DNA from 2 places in the Psychrobacillus sp. FSL H8-0484 genome. Region 2 is predicted to be linked to the other one. Evidence: a T-box and tRNA genes for the amino acid it is inferred to sense, from the RefSeq annotation. Region 2 holds a T-box; the other holds one or more tRNA genes.
What was found. A T-box is a leader RNA that pairs with one kind of tRNA and senses whether it is charged. The one in region 2 lies ahead of ileS (isoleucine--tRNA ligase), so its partner is inferred to be a tRNA-Ile.
Positions count from the first base shown of each region.

Region 1: it has a tRNA-Ile gene. The T-box ahead of ileS (isoleucine--tRNA ligase) is inferred to sense a tRNA for this amino acid. The anticodon was not compared.

Region 1 covers NZ_JBBOSZ010000001.1:3,025,051-3,029,417, forward strand. Annotated here, with positions in the region: gene MHH81_RS14670 (isochorismate synthase) at 1-550, opposite strand, end outside; gene MHH81_RS14675 (1,4-dihydroxy-2-naphthoate polyprenyltransferase) at 704-1,615, shown strand; tRNA gene MHH81_RS14680 (tRNA-Glu) at 2,138-2,209, opposite strand; tRNA gene MHH81_RS14685 (tRNA-Ser) at 2,217-2,307, opposite strand; tRNA gene MHH81_RS14690 (tRNA-Gly) at 2,388-2,458, opposite strand; tRNA gene MHH81_RS14695 (tRNA-Phe) at 2,465-2,540, opposite strand; tRNA gene MHH81_RS14700 (tRNA-Asp) at 2,562-2,637, opposite strand; tRNA gene MHH81_RS14705 (tRNA-Met) at 2,641-2,717, opposite strand; tRNA gene MHH81_RS14710 (tRNA-Ser) at 2,920-3,012, opposite strand; tRNA gene MHH81_RS14715 (tRNA-Glu) at 3,132-3,203, opposite strand; tRNA gene MHH81_RS14720 (tRNA-Ser) at 3,210-3,300, opposite strand; tRNA gene MHH81_RS14725 (tRNA-Asn) at 3,304-3,378, opposite strand; tRNA gene MHH81_RS14730 (tRNA-Ile) at 3,383-3,459, opposite strand; tRNA gene MHH81_RS14735 (tRNA-Gly) at 3,466-3,539, opposite strand; tRNA gene MHH81_RS14740 (tRNA-Phe) at 3,547-3,622, opposite strand; tRNA gene MHH81_RS14745 (tRNA-Asp) at 3,645-3,720, opposite strand; tRNA gene MHH81_RS14750 (tRNA-Met) at 3,724-3,800, opposite strand; tRNA gene MHH81_RS14755 (tRNA-Ser) at 3,869-3,961, opposite strand; tRNA gene MHH81_RS14760 (tRNA-Ile) at 3,974-4,050, opposite strand; tRNA gene MHH81_RS14765 (tRNA-Met) at 4,057-4,130, opposite strand; tRNA gene MHH81_RS14770 (tRNA-Ala) at 4,159-4,234, opposite strand; tRNA gene MHH81_RS14775 (tRNA-Pro) at 4,250-4,326, opposite strand; tRNA gene MHH81_RS14780 (tRNA-Arg) at 4,334-4,367, opposite strand, start outside.
Region 2 covers NZ_JBBOSZ010000001.1:1,920,598-1,932,638, forward strand. Annotated here, with positions in the region: gene MHH81_RS09280 (helix-turn-helix domain-containing protein) at 385-1,686, shown strand; gene MHH81_RS09285 (VC0807 family protein) at 1,922-2,581, opposite strand; gene MHH81_RS09290 (MerR family transcriptional regulator) at 2,583-3,335, opposite strand; gene MHH81_RS09295 (GNAT family N-acetyltransferase) at 3,508-4,071, shown strand; gene MHH81_RS09300 (hypothetical protein) at 4,524-4,949, opposite strand; T-box leader at 5,157-5,400, shown strand; gene ileS (isoleucine--tRNA ligase) at 5,452-8,541, shown strand; gene MHH81_RS09310 (proline racemase family protein) at 8,993-10,003, shown strand; partial or broken gene MHH81_RS09315 (ornithine cyclodeaminase family protein) at 10,114-10,296, shown strand; gene MHH81_RS09320 (NAD(P)/FAD-dependent oxidoreductase) at 10,460-11,686, opposite strand; gene MHH81_RS09325 ((2Fe-2S)-binding protein) at 11,679-12,017, opposite strand; gene MHH81_RS09330 ((2Fe-2S)-binding protein) at 12,014-12,041, opposite strand, start outside.

The DNA.
Region 1 (4,367 bases), 1.1 Mb from region 2:
GATCTTCTCTTCCGATTAAACTAGGTTTTGCATGGACCTTAAGTTCTTTTACTTGTGCAGTGTGTATTAAGGCATCACGTTCCATACGTAATCGTTCAAATGCTTCTGAACTCTCTTCTTCATTTGTAATATAATTAATACTTACATAAGCTTGTTCATTTTTGATCACCAACTGAAATGTAGATACAACAAAAAAACTAGAAGGAAATGTATCCCATTCAGAAGCAATCTTATTTTTTGGATCAAAGGAAAAGCCACCAAAAAGGATTGGAGATACATCCACTTTCTCTTTTAACGAGGTTTGACATATCTCTTTCCATTTAGTTGCAATGTCACTGTATCGTGTATCTTCTAATTCATTCGAGAAAATATGAGCGTGTCCTAATCCAACTAAAGTAAAAGTCTTCTCTTTATTTTGCCAGAAAAAACGTTTTCCTTTATAAGATTCGTCCCCCGCCTCAAAAAATGCATGTGCGGACAATCTAGATACTTCTATTGTTTCTGTATAAAAACGTAATGTTGTTTTCATTTGACCGGTGGTTTTCGGCATAAATATGACCTCCGTAAATATAACTTACTGATAAATTTATCTATTAAAATACTCTACCTTTAATCATACCTCTTTCTACACTTTTCGGCACACATTTAGCAACAAATATGTGCTAAAATTGAGGTTGATTCTTTTAAAGGAGAGAAAAAACCTATGTCACATGAACTTCAAGCCGATAAGGGTTGGCGGATTTGGTGGAAATTAACAAGACCTCATACATTAACTGCTTCATTTGCTCCGGTATTTTTAGGAACAATGATTGCTCTTTATGACACCAATATTAACTGGCTATTATTTTTAGCTATGTTATTTGCTTGTTTGCTTATACAGGCTGCTACAAATATGTTTAATGAATACTACGACTTTGCACGCGGTCTAGACAGTGAAGAGTCGGTTGGTATTGGCGGTGCAATCGTTCGAAACGGTGTTAAACCGAAAACAGTCATGCAATTAGCATTATTACTATACGGAGTTGCAGCATTACTAGGTATCTATATTTGTTACGAGTCTTCCTGGATGTTACTAGTTGTAGGAGCGGTTAGTATGCTAATAGGATATTTATATACTGGTGGACCTTACCCGATAGCATATACTCCGTTTGGGGAGCTATTTAGTGGTGTAGTCATGGGAATGTTAATTGTTCTTATATCAACATTCATTCAAGTTGGTACGATCCCTAACTCAGCCATTTTAATCTCCATACCAAGTGCGTTGCTTGTAGCGGCTATCATGCTATCTAACAATATTCGAGATTTAGTGGAAGATAAGGAAGGTGGCAGAAAAACTATGGCAATTCTTGTCGGAAGAAAAAATGCCATTAAGGTTTTGTCTTCCTTCTTTATCATTTCCTACCTTTGGATAGTAGGTTTAGTCTTGATGCAAGTTGTTACTCCATTTGCTTTACTTGTACTGTTAAGTATAAAAAAACCAATGCATGCAATAAAACTATTTAAAGAAAAAGAAAACCCTCTAGAGGTCGGGCTTGCAATGAAAGATACTGCACTCACAAATACTATTTTTGTTTTCTTACTTGGAATAGGCTTACTTATAGGGTATTTCATCTAAGTAGAACAATAAAAATGCTAGGAAGGTATATACCTTCCTAGCATTTTTAGTTGAAGACGCTATTATATTTTACTGTTGTTTTTTAGCATATAATTTGCGGTAGAATCCGCGCATATCAGCTCCAATTTATATGTAAGACAAATCCTTCGGATTATAGTCATTTTAAGCTTAGGGAAGGTTTTCGTACTTAATAGGGTTAGTACGCTTTCTGTTGATCCTCACTTGTTCCATTTATTAATCACGAATACATCATTCATGGCCGGTGCTGCAAACACTTTGTTAATCAGTACAATCATTAAGGCATTTACTGGTGGAATAATTATAAAATTTGCTTCTTAAATGGTGAATTAAAAGAGTTGGTCCTGTTATTTCATATCTTTCTTGCCTCCACAAACAAAGTTATTCCAAGTAGAGTAAGCTTAATAGAAATCAACTACTGAAGAAAGATATAAAATAAATATCCATACTTTTCTACAAAAAAAAAGATAATCAAATGAATGATTACCTTTTTCTTTAAAATGATGACCCCTACGGGATTCGAACCCGTGTTACCGCCGTGAAAGGGCGGTGTCTTAACCGCTTGACCAAGGGGCCAAATATATGGCGGAGAAGGAGGGATTTGAACCCTCGCGCCGGTTACCCGACCTACACCCTTAGCAGGGGCGCCTCTTCAGCCACTTGAGTACTTCCCCATATGATTCGAAATCGAATCCTTGGCCTCACACTTATGAAGCGTGCACTCTAACTAACTGTGCATAGACCAATTAATTTAAGCGGGTGAAGAGAATCGAACTCTCATCATCAGCTTGGAAGGCTGAGGTTTTACCACTAAACTACACCCGCATATTATGGTGGCTCAGGACGGAATCGAACCGCCGACACAAGGATTTTCAGTCCTTTGCTCTACCGACTGAGCTACTGAGCCACTTATGTATTTTTAAAAAAATGGCGGTCCCGACCGGGATCGAACCGGCGATCTCCTGCGTGACAGGCAGGCATGTTAACCGCTACACCACGGGACCATTTGGTTGCGGGGACAGGATTTGAACCTGTGACCTTCGGGTTATGAGCCCGACGAGCTACCGAACTGCTCCACCCCGCGACAATATTATACTTGCAGTTTAAGTTTTACTACGCTCGAAGAAAGTTGGACACCTGCTTCGGCTTTGCCTGCATCGGTGTTAATCGTCATCTTCGTTTGACGATTTGCTCCACCCCGCGACAATAATATTAAAAGTGTCATTTCAAAAAGAATATACTAAACTATTTTTTAAGTGTTTCATCAACAAACAATAAGTTGTAAATGGAGGAGGAAGAGGGATTCGAACCCCCGCGCGGTATGACCCGCCTGTCGGTTTTCAAGACCGATCCCTTCAGCCAGACTTGGGTATTCCTCCGTATTATTGTGTGTATAATAGCTGTATGACCTAAATCTATAAATAAAATCCTTTAGCCATACTAGCTACTTGGAAGTAAAAAAGTAATCAAGCAAGTGATTACTTTCCACTTAAAAATATGACCCCTACGGGATTCGAACCCGTGTTACCGCCGTGAAAGGGCGGTGTCTTAACCGCTTGACCAAGGGGCCAACATATGGCGGAGAAGGAGGGATTTGAACCCTCGCGCCGGTTACCCGACCTACACCCTTAGCAGGGGCGCCTCTTCAGCCACTTGAGTACTTCCCCATATGGCTCCGAAGGTAGGACTCGAACCTACGACCAATCGATTAACAGTCGATTGCTCTACCACTGAGCTACTTCGGAATAATGGTGGGCCTAAATGGACTCGAACCATCGACCTCACGCTTATCAGGCGTGCGCTCTAACCAGCTGAGCTATAGGCCCATTATTTGGAGCGGGTGAAGAGAATCGAACTCTCATCATCAGCTTGGAAGGCTGAGGTTTTACCACTAAACTACACCCGCATTATTATGGTGGCTCAGGACGGAATCGAACCGCCGACACAAGGATTTTCAGTCCTTTGCTCTACCGACTGAGCTACTGAGCCACATATGTATTTTCAAAAAAAATGGCGGTCCCGACCGGGATCGAACCGGCGATCTCCTGCGTGACAGGCAGGCATGTTAACCGCTACACCACGGGACCATTTGGTTGCGGGGACAGGATTTGAACCTGTGACCTTCGGGTTATGAGCCCGACGAGCTACCGAACTGCTCCACCCCGCGACAATAATATACGTCAAAGCTTTTATTAAGACAATCTTTTTCTTAATTCCACTAACAACAAGTTAAAATGGAGGAGGAAGAGGGATTCGAACCCCCGCGCGGTATGACCCGCCTGTCGGTTTTCAAGACCGATCCCTTCAGCCAGACTTGGGTATTCCTCCGTATTATTGTGTTGGTGGACCTTGCAGGACTCGAACCTGCGACCGGACGGTTATGAGCCGTCTGCTCTAACCAACTGAGCTAAAGGTCCTTAAGATGGCGGCAGAGGGAGTCGAACCCACGACCTTTCGGGTATGAACCGAATGCTCTAGCCAGCTGAGCTACGCCGCCATGATATTTTTTATAATTTAATATTATTTGGTGGAGCCTAGCGGGATCGAACCGCTGACCTCCTGCGTGCAAGGCAGGCGCTCTCCCAGCTGAGCTAAGGCCCCAAATGTAATAATAACTGGTCGGGAAGACAGGATTCGAACCTGCGACCCCTTGGTCCCAAACCAAGTGCTCTACCAAGCTGAGCTACTTCCCGATATATATGGCGCGCCCGGCAGGAGTCGAACCCACAACCTT
Region 2 (12,041 bases):
TCTGAATCATTAGGTGTAGGGATTTATTTGATCATAATCCACTTAAATTGATTAAAACTTTTTGATAGTATAACTGGAAAAAAATATAATATCTTTCCTAAATATTACTAAAAAAATTGTTCTATTAGAACATAAATAAGATGGGAAATATCCTAAAATAATTACATGTAATTGCTTCTAACTTCTATGGATTTCTTATAATGTGGAAAATTTAATAATATTTATTAATTTTAGGATAAAGAGTGTTTTTTTAATTGATATTTTTCTTTCGCCGTACATATGATTTTATATACTAACTGTCGGTTGATGTCGAACGATTGATAAAGGTATTTTAACTTTTTTACAGAATTATTAAATGTACTACGTTCAAAGAGGTGGAGAAAAATGAGTAGTATTGGTCATATCATAAAACAAGAGCGATTAAACCAGAATATCAAACAGAACGTATTGGCAAAGGGAATTTGTTCAACATCCTACCTCAGTAAAATTGAAAATAATGCAACTGTCCCAAGTGAAGAAGTACTAATGTTTTTGCTAAAAAGACTAAATTTAGAGATAGTAAATGTGCCAAATGAAGACGAGGTACTAGTTGCTTTTTATGAATTGTATAAAAACGCAATCATAAAGAGGAATAAGAAATTAATCCGAGCATCGTTGCATAAGTTTACTAGTCAAAAGACCTACTTTTTGCAATTGAAAAATTACTATACCTATCATCTATATCTGTTTCGGCTCCAGTTAGTGCTTAATGAAGAGATGGATAACCTACAGCCCTCTTATCATGTCATGATGAAAATGGAAGATGATTTAGACAACAAGCAAAAATTTATGATGAATTTAAATCTTGGTCTTTATCATTATTTAAATGGAGATTATACAAAAGCATTAAGCCGTTTAGAGAGTTCGCTAAAATTCATTCATCATGTATCAATAGAAGAATGGGAGTTGGCAGATTATTACAATGTGCTTAGTTTGACATATTTTTATTGTAATGAATTTTTTAACGCAATTAATTATGCATCCAAATCATTGCTGTACTATAAGGACAATCTCTTATTTGAAAGAGCAATTGATAGTTACATCGTTATAGGTATGGCACATAAAAAAATGAGAAAATACGAAGAAGCAGAGAGGAACTATTATTTAGCAAAAAAGCTGGCAGTAGACTACAGACTATTTCATTATGAGGGGGTGATCTATCAAAATCTCGGCTCATTACATGCAATCCAAGAGAGGCATGTGAAGGCAATTGAGTTTTATAAGCTTAGTTTAAAAAGCAAAGAGGGGAACAATAATGCAGAAGGATCTTTGATAACTATTCTTTCGATCATAAAGGAGTATTCTAAGCAGAATAACCATGTGGAAGTCCTTGAATGGTGTAAAAGAGGCTATAAGGCAATGGAAGAAATAAATACTAAACATAATGTAGAAAACCCATCCTATTATTGTCACTTAGAAATATATAGAGCTCTCCATTCATTAACGGATGACATTGAATTCGTATTAAAGAAAAGTATTAATCATTTCGAAATGGTCGATGACGATCGACATGTACAAAAGTATTCCATTGTATTGGCAAATTATTATTTTAAGCAAAAAAAGTTTAAAGCAGCTGACTTGTATTATCAAAAATCAATTAAAATATTATTTAAACAAAAATTTATTAACCAATGGGAGGATTTATAAATGAAAAAGAAAAGTGTTCTATTATGGTTGTGTGTAGCAGTGATATTCAGCTTTCATATGACAACTAACACAAGTAATACTATGGAAGAAGAAGGCCCTAGACCAACTGGTATAGACCATTCTTTTATTTGATACTAGCAAACAATTTACCCTGAGACTAAAAAAGTAATCCATCTATGTGTAGCTACAAGATGGATTACTTTTTTTAAACGCTTTGAATCTTCTTTTATTTTATTCATTTGGATTCAACTGTTTGGACTGGTTTTAACCATTCAATATTATTTTTCTTCGTGAATAGAATTGCTTTATTCCCTGCATATAAAAATCCAGCAAATATAAGACCTGAAAATGCATACCCCAGTACTTTTCTAACAACAATTAAATGCATAAATGCGTCAGCCCCATGTTTCATAATTAACCAGACCATGATGGAATTCATTACAAGTCCCCGAATAACAAAAATGGCCGTAACCAACTGAAACCATTTTACATTCCCTTTTATGAAATATAAATCTTTACAATCTTCCCTTGGATACCCTTGTAGATGCATGAACTCTATTGCGAAATATATTGCTAATGGCTTTTGAATGATCATGGAAATAATATAAATGAAAGTAAAGCAGTAACTCAACCAGACAGAATTCCAAAGCATTTGAATAGCAGATCCAGCTAGTAAATCAAGTATGGAGCTAAGCAGTAAGGAAGAAATGATGAAAACACCAACCAAATTAAATTGTCGGTCTTTAATGAAACGAAAAATAGTATAAACGATTGCTGGAAGCGTAGATAACAACATGGCATAATAATCTCCTATGATATCTCTTCCGTAAGTCCAGATAATGTAGGGAAGTCCCATATAAACAAGTAAATCTAGCATGATATAATTTGTTTTCATATTAGTCTCCTTGACCTTTCATTTTAAAGTAATAAGTTATTGCCTTCTCGATAAAATCTACAACTGCAGGGTCAAATTGATACATTCCTATTTCTCCTTTTGTCTCTTTTTGTATATTCCATGCTTTATGAGCTAGTGCATTATTCCCGTTAAAGATAATTTCACTTAACGCAAGCCATCTTTGAGCCAATTTTTGTGCTGCAGGACTTGTATTATCTATTTCTATATTTTTTCTAATATCATTTATTAGTGTTGTGAAGCTCTGAATCACTTCCATATCATCTCCAACCTTTGGGAGTTGTTTTAAGTATTGAACTTCATCTTTTGAAAAATGTTTGTTCCAAATCTCTTCGTATACGTTTATAGGAGTAGGAGTGGAATTCATAGGGATATGATCAAAAACATCTTTCCAATTCGCAAGTTCCTCTAATTCACTCACCTGAAGTAGATACCGAATAGAGCGTGTCCTTTCTTCCAAACGCTTTTTCTCCAGTTCTAACACTCGCAATTGCATGGTAAGAGCTTCTTTATGACTTAAATGCTGATGTTCTAGCATTTGTTGTATAACAAGTAGATTAAATCCCATCTCCTTTAACACTTTTATATATTGAAGTTTAATTACTTCTTGCTCTGAGTAATACCGATGCCCACCATCACTTAAATGTGAAAGAGTTAACAAACCTATTTCATCATAATATCGAAGGGTTCTTACTGTCGAATTGCTCAATTTAGCTAAATCTCCTATGGAATACATTTTATGCCACCTTTTCAACTTCTTTTATTCATTATAAAACCTTACGTAACGGTAGAATCAATAATTATTATAAAAAATTTAATATTTTCTAAAAATTCATTCTAGTGTAATGTAGAAATATAGATAAAGTATTTTTGCTAAAGTGTTGAAGCTCTTGGGTAGGAGGAGAATAATGAAAAAGACAACCTTATTTATAGAAACCGAACGACTTATTATTAGACCATTCCAAAAAAAAGATTATGCTAATTGGTATGAAGGGTTCGATAATCGATTACCGTCGCAGTATCCCTACGATGATGGACATTCCGATATGGCCACTTCCACGGAAGAGTGGTTTATCAATTGGATTGATGGATTTCAGCAGGCAGCTGAAAGAGATGAGATGTACATATTAGGGGTATTTCGAAAAGAAGATGGAGTAAATGTAGGGAAAGTAGAATTGATCACTATTCTAAGAATGGATTATCAATGGGCAATGATGGGATATTCAATACATAATCAGTTCTGGAAAAATGGATATGGACTTGAAAGTTTAAAAGCAGCAACTGCATTATTCTTCACTGAATTAAACTTTCATCGGATCGAATTACATATTAATACGGATAATGAGCCATCCAAAAAATTAGCGGAGCGGGCAGGATTTACATTCGAATGCCTGAGAGAAAGATTTTCGTTTGAAAACAATGAATGGACGGATTTTTTGATTTATTCTCATATTAATGAATCAATTTCATAATTTCTATTTTCATGAGAAAACACGAACAATGCTAAAGGAAACTAAAGAAATATATATTTTACATGGAATAAAGTATAGTTGATTTCCGCTATAGGCGGACGCTTTCCGTGTGGTGAGCGATAAGCCATCACCACAGCTCACGCGTCGTTTGTGATTTCTTATCTGTCTCACTCATCTCGCTGGAGTCACCGCCTACCGCTTGAATCAACAAAGTGATAAATGTTTACTGACATAACGTGTTGCCTATAGTTGCAGGAGGGCGACGGAAGGTCGAAAACCACAAGACTATCGAAAAAGGAGAGTAGGATCGTGACTAGCGTCACGAACCTACTCTCCTAAAAATTCCGCGGTAATGATGTAGCTAAAGTCCACTCCAAAGCAATCCGGATACCTCTGGGAATAGGTTTTGCTATTAAAGAGCGGATAGCGATTTTCTTCATTTAAAGTGAATATCATTCTTTTGAATATTCTTGGGTATAATATTCCATACCTTCTTTATCCACAATAATGCGTTCTCCAATTTTTTCAAACTCCAATGATACACCGTCGTCAGCAGTAATATAATAAATATCACCTTTTGTTTTAACTTGGACATTTTGGTAAAATTTCTTAAACCTTATATCTGGTTTAACGTTTTCTAATTCTAAAATCTTATCAATGCTACTTTTTTCTTTGGAATGTCCATAGTAAGCACTAATCATTAGTTCATTTCCAATGACTACAATCAACTGATTACTACGGCTAGTAAAGCCTGAATCTTCAAAATCACTGGCTTTGGCAATATATGCTGGTTCCTTTGTAGCAGATTCTTCTGAATATGCCACAAATAAAAAGATCAAACTGATACTTAAAAATAAAAGTCCTAACCTCTTTTTCACTTCACCGCTCCCCATTCCAATTAGTGAAATACCTTTATTTACATACGTTCACAAGACAGTTAAGTTTCAATATTTACAGATATTTCAATTTAAGGTAAGAATCAATAGAACTATATTTCCATATTTCACTTTAAGCCAACAAAAAAATATTTAATTAGTTTGACAACTATAAATGTTTTATGTTAAATTCATCCATAATAAAACCATACAAATTCGTTGATGAGAAAAAGTAGTTCATGGAACTGTTCTAAAGAGAGCCGGTAGTTGCTGAAAGTCGGTGTTCAGTCCATTTACAAAAATCCTCTCTGAGAAGTCGAGCTGAAATTGAGTAAGTAAGACCGGGTGTCTACCGTTAAAAGGAACGCGTATGATTGTACGTGGCTAAGTGCTATTGTGGAGCGAAAGCTTACAATAGAATTAGGGTGGTATCACGGTTAAACCCGTCCCTTTCCAGGGACGGGTTTTTTGTATGTTTTATTAATAATAATAGGAGTGATATCAGATGGTTAAAACGAACGAAAAAGAATCTGTTTTACGAAGAGAAGAACGGATCCGAACACAATGGTTGAAAGAAGAAATCTTTAAAAAATCTATAGACTATAGAGACGATAGTCCATCTTTCGTATTTTATGAAGGTCCACCCACTGCAAATGGATTGCCGCATGTTGGGCACGCATTAGGACGTACGATTAAAGACGTTGTTGCTAGGTATAAAACAATGACGGGACATCAAGTAATACGTAAGGCAGGATGGGATACACACGGTTTACCAGTGGAATTAGGAGTAGAAAAGCAATTAGGGATTTCCGGTAAAAGTGATATTGAAAAATACGGTGTGGAAGCATTCATTAACAAATGTAAAGAAAGTGTTTTTGTCTATGAAAAGCAGTGGCGAGCGTTTACGGAACAGCTTGGTTATTGGGTGGACATGGAGGATCCCTATGTCACGTTAAGTAATGCTTATATTGAAAGTGAATGGAATATACTTGGTACTATTCATGAAAAAGGGTTGTTACAAAAAGGACACAGGGTTTCTCCGTATTGCCCTAGTTGTCAAACGTCGCTCAGTTCACATGAGGTGTCACAAGGTTATAAAACAGTGAAGGATTTATCTGCGACAGCTAAATTCAAACGTACAGATCGAGACAATGAATATTTTCTTGGGTGGACGACAACACCTTGGACCTTACCAGCAAATGTCGCACTAGCTGTTCATCCATCGATGAAATATGTTCGTGCAAAACAAGGGCAAGACATTTTCATAGTAGCGGAAGCATTAGCAAGCTCGGTATTAAAGGAAGGTTATGAAATACTTTCTGTACATCAAGGTGAAGAATTGAGAGACATACCATATACTCCATTATTTGATTTTGTAGATGTGGAAATCGGTCATAAGGTCGTGACGGCTGATTATGTATCAGCAGAAAGTGGAACAGGGATAGTCCACATTGCACCAGCTTACGGAGAAGATGACTATAAGGTGGTAAAGGAAAATGGATTATCGTTCGTCCATGTGGTAGATGAAAAAGGAATGTATACTTCCGAGGTTTTAGGCTTTGAAGGAAGATTTGTCAAAGACTGTGATGTAGATATTGTTCGTAATCTTGCTGAAAAAGGATTACTTTTTCATAAAGAAAAGTACGAACATAGCTACCCTCATTGCTGGCGTTGTGATTCACCTCTTTTGTATTATGCAAATGAAAGCTGGTTTATCCAAACAACTGCTTTGAAAGAACAATTTATCCAAAATAATGAAGGAGTAACTTGGTATCCAGAGCATATAAAACACGGCAGATTCGGAAACTTTTTAGAACAAATGGTAGATTGGAATATCAGTCGTAAACGTTATTGGGGAACACCGCTCAATGTTTGGGAATGCGAAATTTGTAATCACCAAATTGCACCGAAAAGTATAGCAGAATTAAAACAGTATTCGATACACCCTATAGAGGAGATCGAATTGCATAAACCATATGTAGATGAAGTGAAGCTCCAATGTTCAGGTTGTAGTGGGACAATGACAAGAACTCCTGAAGTCATCGATGTTTGGTTTGACAGCGGTTCTATGCCCTTTGCCCAATATCACTATCCATTTGAGCATAAAGAGCTATTTGTAAAACAATTCCCAGCGGATGTAGTTATTGAAGGGATTGACCAAACACGAGGATGGTTTTATAGCCTACTCGCAGTATCCACTTTATTTACAGGTAAAGCTCCTTATAAACGTGTATTGTCTACAGGTCATATTTTAGATGAAAATGGACAAAAAATGTCTAAAAGTAAAGGGAATGCTCTGGATCCAGTAGAGTTAATTCAAAAGTATGGTGCAGATGCATTAAGATGGGCTTTATTAGTCGACAGTGCACCATGGAATACGAAACGCTTTTCCGAACGTATTGTACAAGAAGCAAAGTCGAAATTAGTGGATACTTTAGACAATGTGCATAGTTTTTATTCGCTCTATGCTCATTTAGATAACTACAACCCTAAAGACGATATTGAAGTGAAGAAAAATAAGTTGGATGATTGGATATTATCTCGTTTGCATAGCACGATTAAAACAGTTCGAACAAACTTAGATGATTATCATTTTACAAATGCAGCAAGAGAAATTGCGAAGTTATTAGAGGAAGTCAGTAATTGGTATGTAAGACGATCCAGGGAGCGATTTTGGTCAAGTGAGATGAATCCAGAAAAGGCGGCTGCATACAAGACGCTCTATGAAGTGTTAACTAAAACTAGCCAATTGTTAGCACCACTAACGCCTTTTATTGCAGAAGATGTGTATAGGAATTTAACTGGTGAAAGCGTACATTTATCAGATTTCCCATTAGCTGATGACCTCTTAAGGAATGAAAAACTGGAAAAAGAAATGGATGCTGTTCTGCAAGTAGTAGAGTTAGGGAGGAGTATAAGAAATACGACCTCATTGAAAATAAAACAACCACTAGCTAGTTTGTCATTAATGAGTGCGAATCAAGGATTAAACTGGAATCTATACGAAGATATCATCAAAGATGAGTTAAATATAAAACAATTCGAAAAAATGCATAATGAAGAAAAATTGATATCGACAAAGATAAAACTCGATTTCAAAAAATCAGGTGCTAAGTTTGGAAAGCAGTCGAATGCTGTGAATACATGGCTTCAATCTTTGGACGCGGATCAAGTAAAACAATTTATGGAGGTGGGGTTTATAGAGGGATCTATAGATGGGAAAGTTAAAGTGATGGTTGAAGATGTAATAATGGAAAAAGTAGCGAAGGAAGGATATGCTTCCGCAACAGCAGGAGAATATACAGTTACGTTAGATATATCGTTAACCGAAGACCTAATCCAAGAAGGAATGGCTCGTGAGTTAATTCGTGCAATACAATCCTATAGAAAACAATTAAATCTACCAGTTGATATGAGAGTAGACATAACAGTAAATACGGATGAAGAACTACAAAAAGTAATTGAAAAGTATAAACATATGTTGCAACAAAACTTGTTAATGCGAAACCTAGTGATATCTCCAAATAGAGTGAAAGGAGCAGAAATTAAAATAGGGATTCATCATGTTTCATTACAAATAGAAGCGATAAACTAAAGACGCTATCTATTTTTACTGAGACACTAGTTGAAATGACCTAAATACAGTTGACAAATAAAAACACCTTGCGTTGAAAAACGGGTAGTACCCTAATTATCAACGTGGAGGTGTCTTTTTTATGGGGACAAGATAGTACGGGTTATGAAATTGATTTATTAAAAAATATATTCAAATTTTTACTTACATTCAATTGCCTACTTAATAAGAATCCATAATCATCTCAATTTACATAATCCATATTAGTCTCTCACTTTATATAAAAAAACAATGTTGACAGAACATTAAAAAAATTCTATCATTAGTTTAATATTTAAGTGACACTTCAAAAATGTCGAAATTTTACTTAAATTATTGTGTATTTGATATCAAATAATTAGATTTAACTTCTTTTATTTGGTTTAGACATTGTATTAAATTTAAAATCAAAAATTAGAATGGAGAGATTTGAATGATTATTAAAAAAGTATACACAACAGTTGATGTCCATGTTGCAGGTGAACCATTACGAATTATTACTGACGGGTTACCAGAAATTAAAGGAGATACGCAGTTAGAGCGACGTGCTTATTGCATGGAAAATCTTGATTATATCAGAGAAGTACTGATGCTTGAACCGAGGGGACATCATGGAATGTACGGATGTATCATAACGCCTCCAGCAAGTCCTCATGCAGATTTCGGAGTGCTATTTATGCACAATGAAGGATGGAGTACAATGTGTGGGCATGGAATTGTTGGTGTGATTACAATGGGGATCGAAACAGGACGGTTCCTCGGAACAGAAGAAAATCAGAAATTTATAATTGATAGTCCTGCTGGGGAAATCGTAGCTTATGCAAGGTGTAACGGCTCTGTTGTGGAAGCGGTTTCTTTTGAAAACGTGCCGTCGTTTGTATTAGAAAAAGACATGCAGGTAAGTATTGATGGATACGAGTTTACTGTAGATGTTTCATTTGGAGGCGCGTTCTATGCAGTTGTTAAAAGTACAGAATTGGATTTGAAAGTAAATACGAAAGATTTACCTGCCATACAGAAATGGGGAACAAAAATTAAGCGATATATTGAAGACAAATTAGAGGTGGTTCATCCGCTTGAAAGTGGTCTTCGTGGAATCTATGGTGTAATTTTTTCAGATGATCCAGTAGGGGAAAATGCAGATTTGCGCAATGTTACGATCTTTGCAGATGAGCAAATCGACCGCTCGCCTTGTGGTACAGGTACATGTGCAAGACTAGCGTCACTTTATGCACATGGCGAATTGGAGGAAAAGGGAAGCTTTGTCCACGAAAGCATAACAGACGGCCAATTCGTCGGAGAGATTTTGGAGATTAGCAAAGTAGCGGGGTATGAAGCAATCATTCCAAAAGTTACAGGAGAAGCTTTCTTAACAGGATTTCACCAATTTTTAGTAGATCCACGAGACACATTACCAAGAGGTTTTTTATTGGAAGAGATTTAAAGACTTCGGAGATTAAAGCTAGAAGGGGTGATGTAAGGTGATAAAGTGGTGTGTAAAGCAGAATCTTTTTAATCAAGTGGCAATTGGAGCAGGAATTGGAATAGTAATTACTGGAAGAAACTAGTTATTTACATGTGCCGATATAAGAAGGTTTGTTCTCGGAAGCAGGCATACACGCCGAGCTTGGAAAAGTGGTCAGGATGGAGCGATCAGGAAGAGAAAACGATGAAGAAATTACCGATTTTAAATCTGTGGGTCTTGCAATAGCTGATATTGTTGTCGCAAAATATTAATACGATAAGGCTATTGCAAATAAAGCAGGAGTGCAAGTGGAATTATAAGTAGGATGTATAAGTTTTCATTCACCATAAAAATTACATCAAATAACAGAAAAAAAGTGATTTCCTAACGATAGAATCGTTTTGGAAATCACTTTTTTTCTGTTTCAAACAACGACTAATTGTACACTTTATTTTTCACTGAAATTAAATATTCATTCCAATATTTCTGTAACTTCTGTTTACCTACTTTAACTTCAGGATGGAATTGAATATGCGCTTTGTTTCGTGTCTGTTCAGTGAAGTTAACTGCTTCTTTGATCTTGTCTTCCTGTTGACCGCCATCCTTGCTATTGATGATTGCAAGTCCAGCGGTGATACCTTGGCTAATTGCGACTTTCGCACCTTCAATTCCCGTAATATTACCTGCAACATACAGGCCTGGCAAGGTAGTTTCCATCCGCTCGTTATGAAGGGGAACATACCCGCCCAATTCCTCGATATGATAGAACGGACATCCCGCCACAGCTGCTAACTCCGTAAGTGGGTACAATCCACCAGCGATACAAATAAAGTCCGCTTTAATGTTTTCTTCGGTTCCAGGGATAATTTCTCCAGCAGTACTGATTGTAGCGATTTTCACACCTTCAACCGCTCCGTCTCCATAGATCTCAATGACAGCTTTACGAAGCATAATTGGTATATCCCACATTTTGACCCCGTTTTTTGGATAAAAAGTAATACCCATTTTTTTCATGAAATCATTTTTCATAAGTTTACTTCCTAATTTTACGAATGTAGATGGTGCCATATGGGATACGTGTAACAGCGAATTCATTACATCTAATGGATTACCGTGTTTTTCCGTCACACTATTCATTTTCGGTAATGTAATGCATGCAACGTCAATATCAGCCAGTTTCAATTCCATTGCGATTGCGGAGGAGAGGACATTGACCCCTATTATGACACCCCGATCTCCTGGTTTTACCCGATGGACATTGGTCATCACTTGAGCTGCTCCGACAGACATCACACCTGGCAGTGTCCACCCTGGAATAGGCAACGGTGTTTCCGCAGCACCCGTAGCAATCAACAAGTGGGATGTGAGGTAAACTTCGTCTTCTGTATAGATTCTCCATAAGCCATTGATGCTTTCAATATTGGATACAGGTGTATGTAATTTAATTTGTACACCTAAATCTACTGCTTTATCCAAAAGTTTTTGAGACTCTTTTATCCCATTCCACCAATTACCATTTGGTTCTTCGTAAAGTTGCCCTAATAACCTTCCACCCGCCTTCATATACTCATCGATGACTAGGACACTATATCCACTTTCTGCAATTGTAATTGCTGCAGATAAGCCTGCAGGGCCTGCACCGATAATGATGACTTTATTCATTTTGTGACCTCCAGTCGCGTACTGATGTCAAAAGCTTTCCGCCGCTTGTGACAGCCATACCTTCTTGGACTGGTGTTAGACAAGCCCTCATCCCTTGTTTTCCGTCAATAGTGACACGGCACTCAAAACAATGTCCAATATTGCAGTATATCCCACGAGGCGTTCCACTTTCTTCATGATGTCTAAGTGTCCGAACCCCGTTTACCAACAAAGCTGCCGCGATAGATTCGTTACGCAATGCTTGATACTTATGATTATCAAAAGTGAAGGAAACAGTATCTGTTTCTTCTATTCTATCAAGTACAGGATGATGAATAATTCTTTTTGTCATTTGTTCACATCTCCCAACTTGGCG